Regions from separate parts of the Brenneria sp. L4-2C genome, predicted to be linked through region 2. Evidence: predicted binding sites of a transcription regulator. Region 2 holds the regulator's gene; each other region holds the start of a gene.
What was found. Region 2 encodes PurR, which represses purine synthesis genes. Its sites were predicted from a motif close to CANGCAAACGTTTGCNTG; they were not measured.
Positions count from the first base shown of each region.

Region 1: the regulator PurR is predicted to act here: its motif matches at 1,820-1,837, upstream of ABRZ26_RS18430 (nucleobase:cation symporter-2 family protein).
Region 3: the regulator PurR is predicted to act here: its motif matches at 2,010-2,027, upstream of cvpA (colicin V production protein).

Region 1 is NZ_JBEIAC010000015.1:21,073-25,116, forward strand. Features, by position in the region: gene ABRZ26_RS18425 (AsmA family protein) at 1-92, opposite strand, end outside; gene ABRZ26_RS18430 (nucleobase:cation symporter-2 family protein) at 378-1,766, opposite strand; gene ABRZ26_RS18435 (APC family permease) at 1,913-3,223, opposite strand; gene ABRZ26_RS18440 (carbon-nitrogen hydrolase family protein) at 3,286-4,044, opposite strand, start outside.
Region 2 is NZ_JBEIAC010000001.1:13,651-17,694, reverse strand. Features, by position in the region: gene ABRZ26_RS00115 (C40 family peptidase) at 1-526, shown strand, start outside; gene cydH (cytochrome bd-I oxidase subunit CydH) at 619-708, opposite strand; gene purR (HTH-type transcriptional repressor PurR) at 1,085-2,116, shown strand; gene cfa (cyclopropane fatty acyl phospholipid synthase) at 2,467-3,627, shown strand; gene ABRZ26_RS00095 (riboflavin synthase subunit alpha) at 3,683-4,044, opposite strand, start outside.
Region 3 is NZ_JBEIAC010000009.1:189,378-193,421, forward strand. Features, by position in the region: gene purF (amidophosphoribosyltransferase) at 1-1,413, opposite strand, end outside; gene cvpA (colicin V production protein) at 1,435-1,935, opposite strand; gene dedD (cell division protein DedD) at 2,093-2,818, opposite strand; gene folC (bifunctional tetrahydrofolate synthase/dihydrofolate synthase) at 2,808-4,044, opposite strand, start outside.

The sequences.
Region 1 (4,044 bases), on a different contig from region 2:
GCCCAGGTGGTTTGCAGTAATACATACAATATGACCAGCGCCAGCAATGCCAGCAGCAGGATGGTCAGCAATAATTTCCCGAGAAATCTCATCGTGTCAGTCCATGCCAATCGTCAGGGATATCTGTTTTTATGCCGCAATTACCTTAAAGGCTCAACAGATAATGCAGTTACAGACAGTAAAAAGCGACCGGTGTTGCATCGTCGGTCGCTTTTATCCCTATACCCGTCATACTTCAAGCCGCAGGTGCGTTGGCTTTCCTCACTCACCCCGGTCACTTACTGGTGTAAGCTCCCGGGGATTCGTTGCGTCGCCGCCTTCCTGCAACTCGAATTATTTAGGGTATACATAACAGAAATTATTGACGCGGATACAAATTATTTTTCGTCGTACGGGAAAACCAGATTCAGCACAATCGCCGTAATACCGCCGGCGGCGATGCCGGAAGAGAGCAGGGTTTTTATCCAGTCCGGCGCGAATTGCAGAATCAGCGGCTGCTGTGATACGCCCAGTCCCACGGCCAGCGAGAGCGCGATAATCATGATGGCGCGGCGGTTCAGCGGTTCGCGGGACACGATACGCACGCCGGAGGCGGCGATGGTGCCGAACATGACGATGGTCGCGCCGCCCAGCACCGGCTCCGGAATGTGCTGTACGAAACCGCTGACGGCGGGGAACAAGCCCAGAATAATCAGCATCAGCGCCACAACAAAGCCGACGTAACGGCTGGCGACGCCGGTAAGCTGAATGACGCCGTTGTTTTGCCCGAAACAGGAGTTGGGAAAGGTGTTGAATACGGCGGATAAACAGGAGTTCAGGCCGTTGGCCAGCACGCCGCCTTTCAACCGTTTCATGTACAGGGGGCCGCTGACCGGTTGTTCCGAGACGTCGGAGGTCGCGGTGATATCGCCGATGGTTTCCAGCGACGTCACCATAAACACCAGCATCAGCGGGATCAGCAGGTTCCAGTCAAAGCCCAGACCGTAATACAGCGGCGTCGGCACCATGATCAAATCGCTTTGCGCCGCCGGAACGCCGTCCGGCAGCATATCCATCAGCCAGGCGCCCAGATAGCCGACGGCCATGGCGATCACCAGCGAGGCCACGCGCAGGTAAGGGTTACGCTGACGGTTGAGCAGAATAATAACCAACAGCACGATGCCGGCCAGCAACAGATTTTTCGGCGCGCCGAAGGTGTTGTTATTCATCGCCGCATAACCGCCGCCGATGGAGGTCAGGCCGACCTGAATCAGCGACAGACCGATAATCATCACCACAATCCCCGATACCAGCGGCGTGATAATCCGGCGGGCAAGGTGCAGGAAGCGGGAGAGAATGATTTCCGTACAGGAGGCGAACATCAAGGTGCCGAACAGCGCCGCCATCATGGTGGGTACATCGGCCCCGCCGTTTTTCAGCGCCAGTCCTCCCATGATCAACGGCGTAACGAAGTTAAAACTGGTTCCCTGAATGGACAGTAGCCCCGACCCCACCGGCCCCCAGGTTTTTATTTGCAGAATCGAGGCCAGACCGGAGGCGAACAGCGACATGCTGATGATATGTTGCGTATCTTGCGCCGGTAGGCCCAGCGCCTGGCAGATCAACAGCGCGGGGGTGATCACCGCGACGAACATCGCCAGCAGATGCTGGCTGGCGGCAAACAGGGTTTGCGCCAGCGGCGGCCGGTCTTCCAGACGGTAGATTAATTCGCTGCCGCGCGCAGTCGTCGGGGCGTCGACCTGAGGAATATCCGTGGTGGTAGTCATAATAATGGGCGTTCCAAAATGACAAAGAGGGCATTTTAATGATCTCTTAGATAAAAGCAAACGTTTGCCTTGCCCGGCGGCATAATGCCGAACGGGCGCCTGATGACGGTGATGTCGGTCGGTGAAAACGGAAGCGGAGAGGAGGATTAATCGCCAATTGACGCTTGTTTCAAACGTTGATACCGCTTGAGATAAATCAAACGCATAAGGCCGAGTAATAGCCAGACGCTGCCCATAATGATGGCGGTCTTATCCAGACTGATTAACAGCAACAGCGTCACCAGTACGCCCAGGCCCGGTCCGATAAGATAAAGCAATGTTGCTTTGGCGTCGCGTTGCGGATTGCGCACATAGTAGTGAAATATCACCGACAGGTTTACCAATGAAAACGTGAGGAAAGCGCCGAAGTTAATAAAGGAGGTCGAGGTGGTGATATCCATCCCCAGGGCGAGAAGCGCAACCAGTGAACAGAGCAAAATCGCATTGGTAGGGGTAGTGAAGCGCCCCAGTTTGCCCAGCCCAATTGATAGCACGCCATCAATGCCGAGGGTATAAATCAGCCGGCTGGCGCTAGCCTGCGCGGCGATACCGGAAGCGAATTGACCGAACACCAATCCGAACATGAACAGGGTGACAAAAATATCGCCGCCGATATTCCGTGCAATTTCGAAGGCCGCAGAGTCGCTGTTCTGAAATAACGCGCCGGGATGCGCCAATTGTACGCACCAGGCAACCAGGATAAATAGGGCGCCCCCCAGCAGCGTAATGAACATGATGGCTTTGGGGATGCTACGTTTGGCATCAATGGTTTCCGCCGCCAGCGTGGTAATGGCGTCAAAGCCCAGGAAGGAGTAACAGGCGACGGCGGCGCCAGCCATCATCATAGGCAGCAGATTGTCTCGATCGCTGAAAAAGGGCTGTAGCGTCCAGAACGGGCGGGAAGCATCGCCCCATATATAATGTATCGCCAGTGCGACAAATGCGGCCAGGACGGCTAGCTGTAGCAGCAGCATCAGACTGTTGACGGCGCTTGCGATCTTTAATCCGACAATATTGATGACCGAGGTAACGGCAATGAAGGCCAGGAGCCAGATATATTGCGGGATGGCTGGGAACGCCGCCGAGAGATAGACTGCGCCGATTAACCAAATAACCATCGGTAGAAACAGATAGTCCAGCAGGATTGCCCAGCCGGCGATAAATCCCATATCGCTGTTGATTGCTTTACTCACATAGACATAGGCCGAACCGCTCACCGGAAAGGCGGAGGCCATTTTGCTGTAACTGTAGGAAGTGAACAGCATGACCGTTAGGGCCAGCACATAGGCGCCGGCCGCATGTCCGTCGGTGAGTTGAGCAAGAACGCCGAATGTCCCCAGAACGATAATCGGCGTCATGTAGGCGAGCCCGAATAGTATCAGGTGGCCGGTGGTAAGGATCTTCTTGAATGCTGGCATAGCGAATACTCCTGTTGAAAGATACCTGGCGTTGCGAAGGGGAGCGGCAATGGTTCGATGGCTTATAACAGCCACCAGCGTTGTCCATCGGGTTGATTTTCCACTTTTTCCGGCAGGATCAGCCGTCGATCCCGAAGGTAGTCATATTGGCGACGAATTTGAGGGGGCAGGGAGAAATCCAGCGTGACTTTCAGGGTTCCTTCTCCGCGGCCCAACTGCCCCATCAAGCGACCGTTAGGGTCTATCACCGCGCTTTCGCCGGCAAACCGGCAGCCGGCGCCTTCGCCGCAGCGGTTCGTCATCGCAAAAAAAAGCTGATTTTCAAATGCCCTGGCATGGGCCGAATAGCGATGTACCGGGCCATATGGATCCATATTGCCGTTAGTGACAACAATCAAATCGCATCCCATTGCCGCCAATGCCCGGGCCGTTTCTGGAAATTCGATGTCGTAGCAAATCAGCATGCCGATTCGTTTGCCCCGCCATAATCCGCACACCAGGCGATCGCCCGCGTCTACCAAGGCGCGTTCACTGAACCACAGATGTGTTTTACGGTAATACCAGGCAAGACCGCTTTCCGGCGTGATGAACAATGTGGTGTTGAATACGCTGTCGCCTTCCTGCTCCAGCATTCCGATAGCGATGGCAATATCATGTTGCCGGCTGGCGTCGATCAGCGCGGCGACTTCAGGCCCGTCACGCATCAGCGCGCGATCTCTGATATGGCCTTCTTCGGCGAAGCCCGTTAGAAAGGTTTCAGGAAAGATGGCCAACTCGGTATGCGCGTCGCAGTGCCGGATGTGGGCCAGGGCCAGCTCAAG
Region 2 (4,044 bases):
AAAATTGCATTTGGCAAATGAAGCCCGCTATGCCTCCTCGCGCGCCAAGGTAAAAGTTGGTGTAAATGGCGACGGAACGGAAAAAGCGTTAACGCTGAGCGAAGCGCACAAGAAACGTTACCAGCATGCCAAATTGACCGCGATGAATAAGCTGATGGATCAAGTGGGTAAACCCTATCATTGGGGCGGCGCATCGCCCTTTACCGGATTCGACTGTAGCGGATTGGTTTATTATGCCTACAAGGACGTGGTAAAAATCCCCATCCCCCGCACCGCCAATGAGATGTATCATTTGCGCGACGCGGCCCCGATCAAGAAAAGCGAACTGGAAAGCGGCGATTTGGTTTTCTTCCGTATCAATAACCGCGGCGCGGCCGACCATGTCGGCGTGTATGTGGGTAACGGGAAATTCATTCAGTCGCCGCGTACCGGTTCAGATATTCGCATCAGCAAACTGAGCGAAGATTACTGGCAGGATCATTATGTCGGCGCGCGTCGCGTCGTCACCCCGCAAACCATTCGCTAAGCCGCAACGACGAAACGATCAGAAGGAAATCGGGCGCGTTTTCCGTTGAAAACGCGCCCGATCGGATGGCGAAAACGAACGCTTGGTTTCAATTAATTCAATACGGCGGCAAAACTGAATACGACAACCAGCAACAGCGCCCCAACGGTGGCCAGCAGCGAAATCTTCAGGTCGGCATCCATCGGTATCTCCTTTGCGTATAAGAATTATCAGAAGAAAATATTGACCCTCTTTAGCGCCTTGCATTCAACATCGGGCTAAAGCGGCATCTTGTATAACAATAGCCGCTGTTGCCGGGTTTGCCCGAAAAAACTGAGGGCGGCGTATCACTAATAATATAAATTACTGCTTTCACTTTTCTGTCAAATCGGACAAAATTCGCTGTTTGACGACACGCCGCGTATTGGTCGAGAAAGTCCGCCTTGCCCCTTCAGGTATAACATTCGGCATTCTCCTTCTAAAATTCTGTTTTTTTATCTGGAAAGAGAACGTTAAACGCAGGCAAACGATTAACAATATATATACGACTGTAATGAGTCGGTTAGGAGTCACTTTTACATGGCAACGATCAAAGATGTGGCAAAGCGCGCAGGCGTTTCGACCACAACCGTATCGCATGTGATAAATAAAACACGTTTCGTCGCCGAAGAAACCAAAGCCGCCGTCAGGGCCGCCATCAAAGAATTACACTATTCGCCCAGCGCCGTGGCCCGCAGTCTTAAAGTGAATAATACAAGGACTATCGGTCTGTTGGCGACCTCCAGCGAAGCGCCCTACTTTGCGGAAATCATTGAAGCCGTTGAAAACGGTTGCTACGCCAAAGGCTATACGATGATTTTGTGTAATTCGCATAACGACATCGATAAACAGCGCGCCTACCTTTCCATGCTGGCGCAAAAGCGCGTCGACGGATTGCTGGTGATGTGCGCGGAATATCCGCCCGAACTCCTTGCCATGCTGGAAGACTATCGCAGTATTCCGATGGTGGTGATGGATTGGGGACAGGCTCACAGCGATTTTACCGACACCATTATTGATAACGCGTTTGAAGGCGGTTATATGGCGGGCCGTTATCTTATCGAACGCGGTCACCGGGAAATCGGCGCCATTCATGGCATTCTTGAGCGCAATACCGGCAGCGGACGCTATCTTGGCTTTTTAAAAGCGCTGCACGACGCCGATATTCAGATTCACGATGAATGGATCGTACGGGGCGACTTTGAACCCGAATCCGGCTATAAGGCGATGCACCAGATTCTGGCGCAGAAACATCGTCCCACGGCGGTTTTCTGCGGCGGGGATATTATGGCCATGGGCGCTATCTGCGCGGCGGACGAACTGGGGCTACACGTTCCCCAGGATATCTCGGTCATTGGCTACGACAATGTTCGTCATGCCCGTTTTTTCACCCCGGCGCTGACCACCATCCACCAGCCGAAAGAACGGTTGGGACAATCGGCCTTATCGATGCTTTTGGACCGAATTACCAGTAAGCGCGAAGACGCCCAGGTTATTGAGGTTCATCCTTCGCTGATAGAACGTCGTTCCGTCGCCGATGGCCCATTCCGCGATTACCGGCGTTATTCCTGAGCACCCACGCATTTATCTGCCGCTATACCCTCTAGCCGCTACGCTGCTTCAGCCAATTTATGCTTGTACCCTGGCTGAAGCAGTCCTAAACTGATCAGCAATTCGACGACAACAACCATATTAATCTCTTTATTCACTATCCTTATATAGTGTGAGCGCATATTGGATGTGCGCGTTTATTTTAAGGATGAGTGCCTCTACGTATTTGCGTACCGGCTTTTTCTCTTCATTTTCCTCTTGTTATTCAGAGGGTAGACGATGGGTGATACCCACCGATGCCGATAATGGGTAAAAAATTGTCTATGCTTTCCTTGCAGTTTTCACCGTGAGCGGCAAGGTAGGGAGAAATTATGAGTTCATCGTGTATAGAGGATGTAGAAGGACTGGAGAGCCATGGCAACTCCTGGTTTCAAATTGTGCGTGAAATGCTGGACATGGCCGATATCAAAATCAACGGCTCCCGCCCTTTTGATATAAAGATTAAAAATCCCGATTTTTTCAAACGCGTGTTGCGTGAAGGCTCATTAGGATTGGGTGAAAGCTACATGGACGGATGGTGGGAATGCGAACGGCTGGATATGTTCTTTCACCGCATATTACGCGCCGGTCTGGATAAAAAAGTCCCCCATCATATGAAAGACATTTTGCGCGTTGCCGCCGCAAGACTGATCAATCTGCAATCCAAAAGACGCGCCTGGATTGTCGGCAAAGAGCACTACGATTTGGGCAACGACCTGTTTTCGCTGATGCTGGATCCTTACATGCAATACTCCTGCGGCTACTGGAAACAGGCGACCACTCTGGAGCAGGCGCAGGAAGACAAGCTGCAAATGATCTGCGAAAAACTCCAGTTGCAACCAGGAATGAAGCTATTGGACATTGGCTGCGGTTGGGGCGGACTATCCGAATTCGCCGCACGTCGTTATGGCGTGTCCGTCATCGGCGTCACCATTTCCAAAGAACAGCAGAAACTGGCCCAGCAACGCTGTCAGGGTCTGGACGTCGAGATTTTATTACAGGACTATCGCGATTTGGATTTGCAATTCGATCGGGTGGTGTCCGTCGGCATGTTTGAACACGTGGGTCCCAAGAATTACAAGACCTATTTTCAGGTCGTTAATAAGAACCTTAAGTCCGACGGATTATTTTTACTGCACACCATCGGCGCGCAAAAAACCGACTCTAAAGTCGATCCCTGGATTGATAAATACATATTCCCCAACGGTTGCATTCCCTCCGTCCAGCATATCGCGCGCGCCAGCGAACCCTATATGGTGATGGAAGACTGGCACAATTTCGGCGCCGATTATGATCGCACGCTGATGGCCTGGTTCGAGCGTTTCCAGCAGCATTGGCCCGCGCTTGCCGACCGTTACTCCGCGCGTTTCCGCCGGATGTTCAGCTACTACCTGAATGCCTGCGCCGGCGCGTTCCGCGCGCGGGATATTCAGCTCTGGCAGGTACTTTTCAGTAAGGAAGGCGTTGAAGGCGGGATACGCGTTCCGCGTTAATCGTTTGGCCCTCGAACCGCCCGCGCAATACGCCGAGCGGTTTTTTGTTGAGCGCTTATTCTTCGCTGGACGGCTCGCTAACTCCTCGGTCGGCCAATACCCGTTCTACCGTATCCACCACGGCCTGAGTTTGCGGGTCGATTTCGATATTCACCCGCTGCCCCAGTTTCTTTTGTCCCAGCGTGGTGCGATTTAGCGTTTCGGGGATCAGATGAACGCAGAAACGGCTGCGGGTGACGTCACCGACTGTCAGACTGATGCCGTCAATGCCGATAAAACCTTTATGCAACACATACTTCATCAGCGACTCGTCCGCCAGGCGGAACCAGATCTGATGGTTGTTCTCCGACACCAGGATCTTCACCACTTCCGCCGTGCAGATGATATGACCCGACATAACGTGTCCGCCGATCTCGT
Region 3 (4,044 bases), on a different contig from region 2:
GACGTCCTTGGTCACATAGACGCCGTTGAATACCGAACATTCAAACTGGGTGATATCCGGGTTATCTTCGCGCGCGGCGGCGATCAAATCGTCCAGATCCTGGAAGATCAGCGCGTCCGCGCCAATCAGTTGACAGATTTCATCCACTTCGCGACCGTGGGCGATCAGCTCATTCACGCTCGGCATATCGATGCCATAAACGTTAGGGAAGCGGATTTCCGGCGCCGCCGAGGCCAGATAGACGCGTTTAGCTCCCGCTTCACGCGCCATTTCGACAATCTGCTCGGACGTCGTGCCGCGCACGATGGAGTCATCCACCAGCAGAACGTTTTTATCACGAAACTCGGCGCGGTTGGCGTTCAGCTTGCGGCGTACTGATTTACGGCGCGCCTGCTGTCCCGGCATGATGAAAGTACGGCCTACGTAGCGGTTTTTCACAAAACCCTGACGATACGGCTTGTTAATGATACGCGCGATTTCCAGGGCGATATCGCAAGACGTCTCGGGGATGGGGATCACCACGTCGATATCCAAATCTTCCCATTGACGGGCTATCTTCTCGCCTAATTTCTGGCCCATGCGCACGCGCGCGCTGTACACGGAAATTTTATCGATAAACGAGTCGGGGCGCGCGAAGTAAACGTATTCGAACAGGCAGGGGTTGCTCTTCGGGTTTTCGGCGCACTGGCGGGTAAACAACTGCCCTTTCTCCGTGATGTAAATCGCCTCTCCCGGCGCCACGTCACGCAGAAATTCAAAGCCCAGCGTATCCAGCGCCACGCTTTCCGACGCCACCATATATTCGCAGCGGCCGTCTTCCAGATCGCGTTTACCGATAACCAGAGGACGAATACCGTTCGGATCGCGAAAAGCCACCATGCCATGACCGATAATCATGCTCACGCACGCATAAGCGCCGCGGATTTGCTGGTGCGTCGCGGCGACTGCCGCAAAGATGTTATCCGCTTCCAGCGGGTAGTGCTGAAAACGATCCAACTCTCTGGCAAAGATATTCAGCAGAATTTCAGAATCCGACGTGGTATTCACATGACGACGCTCCTGCTCAAACAGCTTTTTGCGCAGTTCGTGAGCGTTAGTCAGGTTACCGTTATGCGCCAGCGTAATGCCGAACGGCGAGTTAACGTAGAAGGGCTGCGCTTCCGAAGCGCTGGAACTGCCCGCGGTAGGATAACGCACATGCCCGATGCCCATGTTGCCTTGTAAACGTTGCATGTGCCGTGCTTCAAACACATCCTTCACCAGGCCGTTGGCCTTGCGCAGGCGAAAACAGTTCAAGGCATCAATGGTGACGATGCCTGCGGCATCCTGCCCACGGTGCTGCAACACCGTTAACGCGTCATAAATCGACTGGTTGACCGGTGTAAAACCGGCGATACCGACAATACCGCACATGGTGTCTTTTCCTCATCAGCGCTACCGCAACGAGATATGCTGCGGCAAGAAACTTGACGTGCTTTGCAGGTAGTCAAAAAACCACCTGATAATGTAACTGAACTGCGGTATCAACTGGGACTGCTTCCAGTCAGCACTCTGTGAAAAACCGGTGAAGGTATCCAGAAAGAATAGCAGCGCAGAAACAATCAGCACACCGCGCAGCGCACCGAAACAAATGCCCAATACGCGGTCGGTGCCCGAGAGTCCGGTACGTTCAACCAGTGAACCAATCACATAGTTGACGATAGCTCCCACAATCAATGTCGCAATAAACAGAATGGCGATGGCAATCCCATTACGTACCAGTTCGTCGTCAAAACGGGTGAAATACCCGGCGAGGTAAACATAGTAGTGACTGGCGATAAAAAACGCGCATCCCCAGGTTACCAGCGATAACGCTTCGCGTATAAACCCCCGGATAAGGCTAACCAACGCCGAAAATCCGATGATGCCAATAATGACGTAATCAACCCAAATCATCAGTTATCCTAATAATGAACGATGCTGACCGTCAGGTCGCCGCGTCATCCTGTTCGCGGCGCATTCTAACAGAAAAAGAAAACGTTTGCGTAGCGTATTTCCGCCGATTTGATTAATCGGAAATCAAACAAAAAAAGCCAACCGGCGCGTCAATCCCTTAGCGCACGCTATACGATTTTACCTGACCGTTCAGACCGCTAATCTGATGAAGTTCCGCCAGCGAAGACTGCAATTTCTGCCTTGACGCATCCGGACCGACATAAATTCGGGTAATCTGCCCCTGAACCGGGGTCGCCGGCAGGGTATATGCCCGATAGCCGGAAAGCCGCAGTTTTGCGACGATCTCATTAACCTTGTCCGCATTTTTCAGCGCGCCAAGCTGTACGACATAAGCCTGTCCGACCGGCGCCTGTTCCGTCGGTTTGCTGTCAGGTTTCGTCTCGGGCTTCACTTCCGGTTTCGGCTCCGGTTTGGGTTCCGGTTTGGGCTTGGCTTCCGGTTTCGTCTGCGGTTTGACTTCAGCCGGTTTTTGCGCCGGACGTTCAACCACGGCGGGCGGCGCCGTCACCGTTGCGGGGGCATGGGTTGCGGGCGGCGGACTTTCCGGTTTAACCTCTGCGCCGTTATTTCCCGGCCCGCTTTCATCCGCGTTACCGTTCATCGCCGCCTCGGCGCCCTCCGGCGGCTGGCTGGGCAAAGATTGAGTCAGCGCGGGCAATGAATCCATTTCATTGCTTTCCTCCGATGACGGCACCAGCGGGATCGCCGCGAACTCATCTTCATAGTGTTTTTTCTTACCATCCAACAGGCCGGGCAACACGATAACGCCCAGCGCGACCAGAATGATGGTACCCACCAGCCGATTCTGAAATTTACTCGCCATACGCACTCCCCTCATCCAGCGCTTCCATAACATGCGCTACCGTATGAAAAGATCCGCAGACAATAACGGTATCCTGTGTCGCCGACTCCGCCATTGCCTGTCGCCAGGCACTCGCCACATCGGAATATTGCCGACACGCGTCCAGATGTTCGGCCAGTTGCCGCGCCGTCGCCCCGCGCGGGCCTTCCAGCGGCGCGCAGTACCATTCGTCGACCAGTGGTTTTAACTGGCTCAACGTACCGCCGATATCTTTATCCGCCAGCATTCCCACCACCGCGCGCACTTTCCCGCTTTTCGGCAGCATGGCCAGCCTGCTAGCCAGATAAGCGGCGGCATGAGGATTATGGGCGACGTCCAGAATCAGCCGCGGATCCTCGCCGACGATCTGGAAACGGCCGGGCAGCGTCGCCAGACGTAGTCCCTGACGAATAGCCCCTTCATTCACGTTCAGGGGCGAGGCGTTCAATGCGGCCAATGCCGTCGCCGCATTGGCTAACGGCACATTCGGCATCGGCAGATCGGACAATTCGCGTTGTTTATTCTGCCAATTCCATCCGTCGCGCTGAATGGAGAAATCCCAGTCCCGGCCGCGCCGTAATAACACGGCGCCTTTTTCACCGGCGACGTCCGCAATCGACCCCGGCATATCGGGTTCGCCGACGACCGCCGGTCTGCCCTGGCGGAATACGCCGGCTTTCTCTCTTCCGATACTGTCCCTGTCGCTGCCCAACCAGTCGGTATGGTCCAGCGCGATGCTGGTCACCACGGCGACATCCGCATCGACAATATTGGTCGCATCAAGACGGCCGCCTAAACCGACCTCCAGAATAACGACGTCCAAATCGGCCTGTTTAAACATCTGCAAGGCCGCCAGCGTGCCGAATTCGAAGTAGGTCAGTGAAACATCGCCCCTTCCGGCTTCGATATCCGCGAACGCCTGGCTGTGCATCGATTCAGGCAACGCCGCCCCCTGCACTCTCACCCGTTCGGTATAACGCAGCAGGTGCGGAGAACTGTATACGCCCACCCGCAATCCGGCGGCCAACAGTATGGATTCCAGCGTACAGCAGGTGGTGCCCTTGCCATTGGTTCCTGCGACGGTAAAAACCACCCCGGCGGGCTGTAGCAATTGAAGATTCTCAGCAACCTGCTTGACGCGCGTCAGGCCCAAATCGATGGCCTGGCCGTGCAGGTGCTCAAGATAATTAAGCCACGTGGCCAAAGGC